Regions from separate parts of the Streptomyces sp. NPDC045899 genome, predicted to be linked through region 1. Evidence: riboswitches for the same ligand, from Rfam matches in the RefSeq annotation. Region 1 holds a riboswitch; the other holds the start of a gene.

Region 1 (5,692 bases):
GTCAGCGACTCAGTCGTCGACGGCGATGTTGGTGCAGTTGGCGCCGACGTTCACGTCACCCACCGGGGCAAGGCCACCGACCGGGGCGATGACGCCGGTCGCGGTGTCGCACTCGTTGCTCTGGAAGACGTTGCCAGAGCTGTTGGTGAAGTTGATGCAGTCGGCGCCGATGTTGGTGTCGCCGGTCGGGGCGGCCCCACCGACCGTGGCGATGGTGCCGGTGGCCACGTCGCAGTGGTTCAGCTGCGCAACGAACCCGTCGCCACCGTCGTGGGCCAGGGCACCGCCGGCGCCACCGATGACCAGGGCGCCGGCGGCGGCGGTCAGGAGAATTGCCTTCTTGCCGATGTTCACTTAATTCCTCCGTCTGGGTTGCTCCGCGAATTCACGGACGTCTGACTCAACGAAGCTCATCAGTTAAGGCTTCGGTTCACCACTCAGCTTCACCCGTCCGGCATAGCGCGACTTCTGCGGTGCGTGTTCCCGGTGATTCCCGCAATCGATACCGGAAGGAGTGGCATTTGGAGCAGCGCGCAGCGCCGGTGCCTCCTGATAAAGAATGGGCCGCGAGCCGCCCGGCCGGCGCCGTCACCGTGGCCCGCGCCGCGGGGCCATCGATCACCGGGCGCGGACTGCCGTCCCGGCGGCCTGGCCGGACGAGTGATACATCCGGGTGCGGTGACGCTGACGTAGGTGAGGCACAGTCACATCGACAGCTTCGCCGAACCGCAGCGCGGCCCGTGTTCACGCCGCTACGCTAAGTGCGCGAAGCAGTCGCCCCGGGGGGCGCGGCGCATCAAGGCCGGGAGGCGGGAGGACGGACATGGGGCACTCACGAACGGGCGGGACCCCCGCCGAGCTGATGGACGGGCTGCTCGCCCGCGCGCAGAACGGGTTCGAGATCGGCGAAGCGGTGCTGGCCCGGGCGCGATGCGCCCTGATGCACCAGTCCGAGCTGCGTTCCTGTCGCCAGTGCAACGATCCCTCCGGCCCGCTGGGCTACAGCACCTACCGCCATGTCTTCCTGCTCCCGGACGGCAGCAGCCTGCTGCTGTGGGAGCTGGAGCACAGCACCGGTCCGGGCGACGGACCCCACCACGAGCTCTACGCCGACGAGGACGCCCTCGCGCTGGCCGAGCGCCGGGTCCACGAGCGCATCGGCGGCTCCCGCTGGGACGAGCTCGACGGCTTACCCCTCTGGCTGCCCGAGCAATTGCTGCACCAGGCCACCGAGCCGGTGGAGTCGCCCCGTACCTATGTGGCCGACAACTCCGCCGACCACGCCCGCCGGGTGCTGCGCCGCGCCGAGAACCCCGACCGGCCGGGCGGGGAGACCGAGCGGCTGCTGGAGACCGCGTTCGCCCATGACATCGCGCTGGCACCCAAGCCGCGCCGCCGCTCCGGCGGCCCCGACACCACCTGGTGCCGCTTCTACGAGCATGCCTTCCTGCTGGCCGGCGGGGACGAGATCGTGCTGTGGGAGCTGGAGCACAATCTGACCCACGACGGCCGTCTGGTGTGCGAGGTCTACCTCGACGAGGTGTCCGCCGAGCTGGCCGCGGACCGTCACGCCCGCGCGCTCGGCGTCGATCTCTGACCCACGCCCCGGCCGCCGGACGCCCTCGCGTCCGCCCTCCGGTCTCCCCGCTCCGTCCGGCTCCGCAGAAGGCCGCCCGGACCGTCCGGACCGCCCGTGGACCGGTCCGCCGCTCGCCCACCCACATGGACGACACCGACTCGCCCAGTGGCCCGTCAGCCGGAAGCCTGGAGTGACGGACGGCGGCCGCGAGGACCGGACGCTCCGGCTGCGGACCAGCGAAAGCGAGAGAGACCGGTGCGGGTGCGAGGGAACGGGGCTCGTACGAGCGCCCGTACGGAGCAGGGGGCGACCTCGGGGCGCCTGTCCCGGTCCCGTTCGCGCCCCCGGAGCCGCCTCCACATGCTCGTCGACACCAGCGCCGCCAACGGGCCCACCGGGGCCACCGCGGGCGGCGCGTCGGCCGATGAGCCGTCCAGGGTGGTCCTGGGCCGGCGGCTGGTGCGCTGGGTTCCCGGGCTGCTGATCGTCGGCGGGATCATCTTCGACCTCGGTTCCCCGGCCAACTACACCGCGGGTCCCTTCCTCTCCGCCGCCCCGCTGGTCGCCGCTCCGCTCTTCGGGCTGTGGGAGACCGTCCTCACGGCGGTCCTCGCGCTCGCCGCGGCGGTCACACTGGCCGAGTTCCACGGTGTGAAGGACCCAAGCCAGGCCCTGTCCGAGATCATCACCGTCGCCACCGTCACCCTGCTGGCGCTCCTGATCAACCGCCTGGTGCGGCGCAGCGACCGCCGGCTGGCCTCGGCGCGCGGCGTGGCCGAGGCGGCCCAGCGGGCCGTCCTGCCCGTACCGCCCGCCCGGCTGGCCGGGCTGGACGTCGCGGCGCGCTATGTGGCGGCCGAGCGGTACGCCGCGATCGGCGGTGACCTGTACGCGGTGCAGGACACCCCGCACGGCGTCCGGCTGGTCGTCGGCGACGTCCGCGGCAAGGGGCTCCAGGCCGTCGAGACGGTCGCGATCCTCATCGGTTCCTTCCGGGAGGCCGCGGAGCAGGAGACGACGCTGGAGGGGCTGGCGGGGCGGCTGGAGCGGGCGTTGCAGCGCGAGGGCGCGCGGCGGGCGGACCTCGAGGGGTTCGAGGGGTTCACCACGGCCGTCCTGGCCGAGATCCCGCGCGGGGACTCGACCCTCCGGGTGATCAACCGCGGCCATCCGCCACCGCTGCTGCTGGAGGGGGCCGACGGCGGCCGGACGGACCGGGGCGGCTGCACGGTGCGCCGGGTCGACCCGGAGGCGTCGGCGCTGCCGCTGGGGATGGGGGAACTGGGCGGCTGGCCGGACCGGGTGACGGAGCTGCGCTTCACCGAGGGCGCGACCCTGCTGCTCTTCACGGACGGGGTGACGGAGGCGCGCGACCGGGAGGGCGTGTTCTACGACCCCGAGGACCGGCTGCGCGGTCGCCGCTTCGACGGCCCGGGCGAGCTGCTGGACGCGCTGGTGGCCGATGTCGAGCTGCACACCGGCGGCGGGACGTCGGACGACATGGCGCTGCTCGCACTGCGCCACCGCGGCAACGGCAACGGCAACGGCGGTGGCGCCGACGGCCGCGGTAGCGGTGGTCACGGCAATGGTGAGGGACTCGTGAAGGACCCCGGCCACGGACCGTAGTTGACCATGCTCCCTACGCATAACAATTGATGCACGATCAGCGGTTCCAGGGTTTTGCACACCCTTTCCCTGGAGGGTAACTCGCCCCTGTATGTCCAGAATTGGTGGCTAAGTTCAGACCAAAGCTGTGCTGATTCCTCAGAACAGCTTGGAATCACATAGCGCTCTCTATTAACGTTCGATAACGCAGCGCGGTCGTCACAACCGTCGCAAGGGCGGCACCGTGCGCCGTCGCCGAATCCCGTAACGCACAGCGGCAGCAGTAGCACTGCACCACAACAGCACCAAGGGAACCGGGGAACCACCACCTTGGGGTGAATCGGGTCGAACCTGACCCGTAGGAGACCTTCCTGCTCCGAACCCGTCAGCTAACCCGGTAGGCGAGAGGGAAGGAAAGGAGTGCGCCCCAGTGGCGTCCAACAGGTCTGTCCTGGACGAGGCTCCATACCGCGCATCGGGCGTCGGTTCCGGCACCGCCACCGCCTATGGCCCCGGTTTCGACGCGAGTGGAAGCGTGAGGTCCGGTGGCGGATTCGCCACTGAAGGGGGCTTCGCCGAGGAGGCGGGCTTCGCCGCCGACCAGGGGGAGTACGCGGTGAACGGCGCAGAGGGCCCGGCGGGCCCGGGGCCCGACAGCGAGACCTGGGAAGAGTGGAACCCCACGGAGGAGTCCATCTCCGTACGCGGTCGGCACCGCGTGGTGAAGCAGCGGGGCGGCACGATGGCGCGCAGCGGCGCCGTGCTCGGCGTCGGTGTCATCGCCGCGGTCGGCGCGGGCGGGATGGCCAGCGCCAAGGACCGTCCGGCGGCCCCGATTTCCATGCCCGACCTCGCCCACGTCGCCGACGAGGTCAAGGACCGGCTCCCCGACGCCGGGAACATCCCCGGTATCGGCTCGCTGATCTCCGACGACGACGGCTCCGCGACCACCGACGCGGCCCCCCTCTCCCAGGCCGGGCTGACCACCCAGGACGAGGCGAGCGGCACCACCGACGCCGGTGAGGCGCTGCGCGCCCGCATCCTCCAGCAGGCCGAGAACCAGCAGAACTCCGCCGACGAGGAGAAGCGCACCGCCGCCGCCGAGGCCGCAGCCCAGAAGGCCGCGGACGAGGTCGCCGACGAGGTGGCCGAGCGCAAGGCGGAGGCCGCGGCCAAGAAGAAGGAAGCCGAGCGGAAGGCCAAGGAGGCCGCCGAGCGCAAGGCCGAGGCCGAGCGCCGCGCCAAGCTGGCCGCCGCGTACACCCTCCCCGTCGCCTCGTACACCCTGACCGCGGGCTTCGGCCAGGCCGGCGACATGTGGTCCGCCGACCACACCGGACAGGACTTCGCCGCCCCGACCGGTACGCCCGTCAAGGCGGTCCACGGCGGCACCATCACCCAGGCCGGCTGGGCCGGTTCGTACGGCTACCGCATCGTGCTCAAGCTGGATGACGGCACCGAGGTCTGGTACTGCCACCTGTCGTCCATGGTCGTCACCTCGGGCAAGGTGACCACCGGCGATGTGATCGGCCGCGTCGGCGCCACCGGCAATGTGACCGGTCCCCACCTCCACCTCGAGGTGCGACCCGGGGGCGGCTCCCCGATCGACCCGATGCCGTGGCTGCGCGAGCACGGACAGAACCCCTGATGCGCACGCACCCCTGATGCCCACGCACTCCTGATATCCACGCACTCCTGATATCCGCATACTCCGGCGGCCCTGGCGCTCTCTCCCCCCTTGACGCCAGGGCCGTCGGTTCGCGTCCGGAAGTGTGCGTGCGGGGGCGGCCGCCCGCCCCGGAACAAGGTCACTCACCGGTGCGTTGGAGTAACGCATGGCTGACAACAAGCAGAAGATCGGCGATCTCTCCGTCTCCCCGCTCTCCCTCGGCGGGAACGTCTTCGGCTGGACCGCGGACGAGACCGAGTCCTTCCGGGTGCTCGACGCCTACGCCGCCGCCGGCGGCAACTTCATCGACACGGCCGACGTCTACTCGGCGTGGGTGCCCGGCAACCAGGGCGGCGAGTCCGAGACCGTCCTCGGCAACTGGTTCGCCTCCCGCGGCAACCGCTCCGACATCGTCCTCGCCACCAAGGTCGGCGGCTCCCCGGAGCGCCGAGGACTCTCCCCGGCCACCATACGGGCCGGGATCGAGGACTCCCTGCGGCGGCTGCGCACCGACTACATCGATCTCTACTACACCCACTACGACGATGAGTCGGTGGCGGTGGAGGAGATCGCCACCACCCTGGACGCACTGGTCAAGGAGGGGAAGGTGCGCGAGCTCGGCGCGTCCAACATCAGCGCCGAACGGCTCGACTCCTTCCTGACCTTCACCACCCAGGAGGGCCTGGCGCGCTACGCCGCCCTCCAGCCCCACTACAACCTGGTCTCACGCGACACCTTCGAGGGCCCGCCGGCCGATGTGGCGATCCGGCACGGTCTGGCGACCGTCCCCTACTTCGCGCTCGCCGCGGGCTTCCTCACCGGCAAGTACCGCCCCGGCA
Region 2 (5,692 bases), on a different contig from region 1:
GCGCGGTGATCGTATCACCAGTAACGGGTGGCCCCGTGCATGTGCCTGAGTCCCATTCGGACCTCTGACGTCATTTCAGCCATGGCGCTTTTTACGCGCGTTGACCGACGTCAGCGCGTGTAACGGCATGTCATACGGCGCGCTGGGCAAGATCCGAGAGGTGCCCTCCGTAGCCGCCTCATATCCGGGCAATCAGCCCGGGTTGCAGGCGATTCGTGGAGGGAGTGTGGAGGTAGCCCAGGGATTACCCTAGGGAATTACCCTGATGGCGGTATTGATCCGTATTCATCCCGCTAGGGGTGATAGGGGCTGTATTGGTGGAGGAGGGGGTGGCTGCCGGTATCGTCGGGGGGTGCCAGAGCAGCCCCGTGACATTCCCGAGCCGACCCTCTTCACCTGGGAGTTCGCCGCCGATCCGTACCCCGCGTACGCCTGGCTCCGCGATCACGCCCCGGTCCGCAGGACCACGTTGCCCAGTGGTGTGGAGGCGTGGTTGGTGACCCGATACGCCGATGCGCGACAGGCGTTGGCCGATCCTCGGCTCTCCAAGAACCCGAGGACCCACAGTGAATCCGCCCATGCCCGGGGCAAGGTGGGCATCCCCGGTGAACAGCGCGCCGATCTGATGACACATCTGCTCAATATCGATCCCCCGGACCACACCCGGCTGCGGCGGCTGGTGTCCAAGGCCTTCACCCCGCGCCGGGTCGCCGCGTTCGCCCCGCGGGTCCAGGAGCTGACCGATCAGCTCATCGACGCGTTCGAGGAAAGGGGAGAGGCCGATCTGATCCATGAGTTCGCCTTCCCCCTCCCCATCTACGCGATCTGCGATCTGCTCGGGGTGCCCCGCGAGGACCAGGACGACTTCCGGGACTGGGCGGGTTCCATGATCCGGCACGGCGGTGGTCCGCGCGGCGGTGTCGCCCGTGCCGTGAAGCACATCCGCGCCTATCTCGCCGAGCTGATCCACCGCAAACGGGAGACGCTCGGAGAGGAAGGGGAGGACGAGGACCTCATCTCCGGACTGATCCGGGCCAGCGACCACGGGGAGCACCTCACCGAGAACGAGGCCGCCGCGATGGCCTTCATCCTCTTGTTCGCCGGGTTCGAGACCACGGTCAATCTGATCGGCAACGGGATGTACGCACTGCTGCGCCATCCGGTTCAACGCGCCCGGCTCCAGCGGGCCCTGGAAGAAGGGGACGAGCGGCTGCTCGCCGCCGGCGTCGAGGAGCTGCTCCGCTACGACGGTCCGGTGGAGATCGCCACCTGGCGGTTCGCCACCGAGCCGCTGACCCTCGGCGGACAGCGCGTCGCCGAGGGGGAGCCGGTACTGGTGGTGCTCGCCGCGGCCGACCGTGATCCGGAGCGCTTCCGGGACCCCGATGTGCTGGACCTCACCCGCACCGACAACCAGCACCTGGGCTACGGCCACGGCATCCACTACTGCCTGGGCGCCCCGCTCGCCCGGCTGGAGGCCCAGGCCGCCCTCGGCACCCTGCTGCGGCGTATCCCCGATATCCGGCTTGCGGCGGATCCGGACGATCTGCGCTGGCGCGGCGGGCTGATCATGCGGGGGCTGCGCACCCTTCCGGTGAGCTGGAATTCCCCTGGCGGCTGAGGCGGCGAAGGCCCTTGGCGGACGACATAAGTGACGAATGATCAGTGGCGTGACCGGGGCGTGACCTGGGATACACCGGCTTGTGATGATCGGGTGCCGTCGCTATGTTCAACCGACAACTCAACCGCCGACACGAGAGGCCACCACATGCGTTCCGGGAACGGTCGACACCGCCGCCCCCGTCAGGCTCCGGCCATCGTCGTCGCGGCGGGCATCACGGGTGCCGGACTCGCCATCCCCCTCTTCGGGGCCAGTGGCGCCCAGGCCGCCTCCACCGCCACCTGGGACCGCGTCGCCGAGTGCGAGAGCGGCGGCATGTGGAGCGCCAACGAGGGCAACGGCTTCTACGGCGGTCTGCAGCTCACCCTGTCCATGTGGAAGGAGTACGGCGGCACCGCGTACGCCCCGCGTCCCGATCTGGCCAGCCGCTCCCAGCAGATATCCGTGGCCCAGTCGATCCTGGACGACCGCGGTCCGGACGCCTGGCCCAGCTGCGCGGTGAACGCGGGGCTGTCCGACGGCGGTGACGCCCCCGAGGTGGACCCCGGCTACACCGCTCCGCCGTCGACCGGTCAGCGCGGTGACGGCGGGGAGGGGGAGCGTGACGGCTCCGCGGCGGAGGACCGCGATGACTCCGCGGACGCCACGGAGCCCTCGGACTCCCAGGACTCCGCGGATCCCTCGGACGACTCCGGCGAGCGCCGGACGCCCGACGGCGGGGAGGGGCGGGAGACGCCCTCCCCGTCCGCCTCCGACCGCGAGGACGACGAGGACTCCCCGTCCCCGTCCCCGTCGGATACGAAGTCCTCCGACTCCTCCGGCATCCCGGACGCCTCGGAGTCCCCGGACGAGAGCGCCGACCCCGGGCCCACCGGACGCCACCGCGGTGCCGCGGACCCGGACGAGGCCGACGACGATGACCAGGCGGCCCCGCGGCCCTCCGGACGGCATGCCTCGCGGGACAGCGGGGAACGCGCGGAGGAGGCCTCGGAGGGCGGCTACACCGTCCGGCCCGGTGACAACCTCTCAGACATCGCCCGGCGCGAGCAGTTGCCGACCGGGTGGCGGGGCCTCTACAAAGGCAACGAAAGCCTCATCGGGGACAATCCGGATCTAATCCTCCCCGGTCAGCGGTTGGACCTCAGCGCCAAGGAGCGGTAGTTATGGGTGAATTGCCCGGTCTGGCGACGGTGAGACATACATCTCGTCACATCTCCCGGTGCGCACCCCCTGTCCGTTCTCTCCGCACCCGGCCCCACCTGCGTGGATGTGGGCCGGGTGAGATCAGATACAGCAGCTCTCGCTGTGAATGGGGTGTTTGAACCTTCCCGGGGGCTGTGCTTACCGTCGTTCCGCTCGCCACCGCGGGCACCGTCGATCGTCACGCCGAGTCCTGCCGGCGGTCGGGGGGAACCGACGCGTCAGCGCCGAAGGCAGGAGCGGGGGACCCAAGGTAGGTGCCGAATGGCCTGTGGAAACGGGCTCGTCGGCTTGGGGTGAAGCCGGTGTGATCGATCGTCGATCATTCGTCGATCGGTGGTGACCGGCCGGGCAACTCACGCCCGAACCCGACAGCTCACCTCGTAGGCGTCGGTGAGGAAACGAACCAACGATGCTCAAGTCCAACGGCAAGCACCGCCGCCCGTCCAAGGCCACCCGTATCGCCGCGCTCGCCGGTCTCGCGGGCGCCGCCGTGGCCGCCCCGCTGATCGGGGCCACCTCCGCCTCCGCGGCCACCACCGCCCAGTGGGACAAGGTCGCGCAGTGCGAGTCCGGCGGCAACTGGTCCATCAACACCGGCAACGGCTACTACGGCGGACTGCAGTTCTCGAGCTCCACCTGGGCCGCCTACGGCGGTACCTCGTTCGCCCCCACGGCCGACAAGGCCAGCAAGGACCAGCAGATACAGGTCGCCGAGAAGGTTCTGGCCGGCCAGGGCAAGGGCGCCTGGCCCGTCTGCGGCACCGGGCTCACCACCGGTGGCACCCCGTCCCCGTCCGCCCCCGCCGACTCCGGTCAGCAGGAGTCGAAGGCCCCGGCGCCCAAGCCCGCGCAGCCGAAGGCCGAGACCCGCTCCGAGTCCGACCGCGCCGCCCGCTCCGAGGCCCGCGGACCGGTGAAGAAGGGCGACGGCGAGTACAAGGTCAAGCCGGGCGACACCCTGGGCAAGATCGCCAAGGCCGAGCATGTCGAGGGCGGCTGGAAGAAGCTCTTCGAGCGGAACAAGGACATCGTCGAGCAGGCCGACCTGATCTACCCGGGCCAGCGGCTCCACCTGAGCTGACCGCGGTCCGGCCGACCGTGGCCGGATCCGGGTCCCGGCGGCCACATGTCGACCACGAGCCCCGGCCGGGCGCGCCGTTCCCGCGGTGCGTTCCGGCCGGGGTTCGTCGGTTCACGGAAAATGTAGATATCGGCACCCAAAACTGGCTATTTATGCCACGTCCTGTCTCGCGGGACGGGCGAACGGGGGGTACGGCCCTCCGGTCCGGTTAGGCTCGTGTCGCTACCGCAGACACATACGAAGGAGAACCTCGTGCCGTCCATCGACGTCGTCGTAGCTCGCGAGATCCTCGACTCGCGAGGCAACCCCACGGTCGAGGTCGAGGTCGGCCTCGACGACGGCAGTACGGGCCGTGCCGCCGTTCCGTCCGGTGCCTCCACCGGTGCCTTCGAGGCCCTCGAGCTCCGTGACGGCGACAAGAACCGCTACAACGGCAAGGGCGTCGAGAAGGCCGTCCTCGCCGTGATCGAGCAGATCGGCCCGGAGCTCGTCGGCTACGACGCCACCGAGCAGCGGCTGATCGACCAGGCGATGTTCGACCTGGACGCCACCCCGGACAAGTCCTCGCTCGGCGCCAACGCCATCCTCGGCGTCTCGCTGGCCGTCGCGCACGCCGCCTCCGAGGCGTCCGACCTCCCGCTCTTCCGGTACCTGGGCGGCCCCAACGCCCATCTGCTGCCGGTCCCGATGATGAACATCCTCAACGGCGGTTCGCACGCGGACTCCAACGTGGACATCCAGGAGTTCATGATCGCGCCGATCGGCGCGGAGTCCTTCTCCGAGGCGCTGCGCTGGGGCACCGAGGTCTACCACACCCTGAAGTCGGTGCTGAAGGAGCGGGGCCTGTCCACCGGTCTCGGCGACGAGGGCGGCTTCGCGCCGAACCTGGACTCCAACCGCGAGGCCCTGGACCTGATCGTCGAGGCGATCAAGAAGGCCGGCTACCAGCCGGGCCAGGACATCGCGCTGGCGCTCGACGTGGCCGCCTCCGAGTTCCACAAGGACGGCTCCTACGAGTTCGAGGGCAAGTCCCGCACCGCCGCCGAGATGACCTCCTACTACGCCGACCTGGTCGCCGCGTACCCGCTGGTCTCCATCGAGGACCCGCTGAACGAGGAGGACTGGGACGGCTGGAAGACCATCACCGAGCAGCTCGGTGACAAGGTCCAGCTGGTCGGCGACGACCTGTTCGTCACCAACCCCGAGCGCCTGGCCCGTGGCATCGACAACGACACCGCCAACGCGCTGCTGGTCAAGGTCAACCAGATCGGCTCGCTGACCGAGACCCTCGACGCCGTCGAGCTGGCCCAGCGCAGCGGCTTCAAGTGCATGATGTCCCACCGCTCCGGTGAGACCGAGGACGTCACCATCGCCGACCTGGCCGTCGCCACCAACTGCGGCCAGATCAAGACCGGCGCCCCGGCCCGCTCCGAGCGCGTGGCCAAGTACAACCAGCTGCTGCGCATCGAGGAGATCCTGGACGACGCCGCGGTGTACGCGGGCCGCTCCGCCTTCCCGCGCTACAAGGGCTGAGCCCGCCTCCGAGCGTCCGCCGAAGGACGCGAGGACGCGCTCGACCTGAGTAGCAGGCACGTCTGACGCACGTCCCCGGCCGCGGTCCCGTACCGTGGCCGGGGACGGCGTCACTCAAGCGAAGTCATCACCGGGGAGGCGATGTGCCGGCGGATCGGGACCGGTTCTCCACCGCGACCAGACTCAAGGCGCTCGGCGAGCACGCCGCCGCCCGGGTCTACCGGGTGCGCACCCGGCGCCGCCGCGGCCGGCTC

The links. A riboswitch is a leader RNA that binds a small molecule or an ion and turns the genes downstream of it on or off. The one in region 1 is predicted to bind cyclic di-AMP.
Region 2: another riboswitch for cyclic di-AMP. It lies ahead of AC07FT_RS30335 (transglycosylase family protein); the one in region 1 lies ahead of AC07FT_RS15160 (M23 family metallopeptidase).

What each region holds. Positions count from the first base shown of each region.
Region 1 is NZ_JBWKKP010000008.1:277,494-283,185, forward strand. Features, by position in the region: gene AC07FT_RS15145 (hypothetical protein) at 10-354, opposite strand; gene AC07FT_RS15150 (DUF6227 family protein) at 824-1,597, shown strand; gene AC07FT_RS15155 (PP2C family protein-serine/threonine phosphatase) at 1,940-3,205, shown strand; cyclic di-AMP (ydaO/yuaA leader) riboswitch at 3,467-3,603, shown strand; gene AC07FT_RS15160 (M23 family metallopeptidase) at 3,615-4,832, shown strand; gene AC07FT_RS15165 (aldo/keto reductase) at 5,020-5,692, shown strand, end outside.
Region 2 is NZ_JBWKKP010000027.1:33,006-38,697, forward strand. Features, by position in the region: gene AC07FT_RS30325 (cytochrome P450 family protein) at 353-1,621, shown strand; gene AC07FT_RS30330 (transglycosylase family protein) at 1,769-2,782, shown strand; cyclic di-AMP (ydaO/yuaA leader) riboswitch at 3,037-3,226, shown strand; gene AC07FT_RS30335 (transglycosylase family protein) at 3,234-3,905, shown strand; gene eno (phosphopyruvate hydratase) at 4,158-5,438, shown strand; gene AC07FT_RS30345 (FtsB family cell division protein) at 5,582-5,692, shown strand, end outside.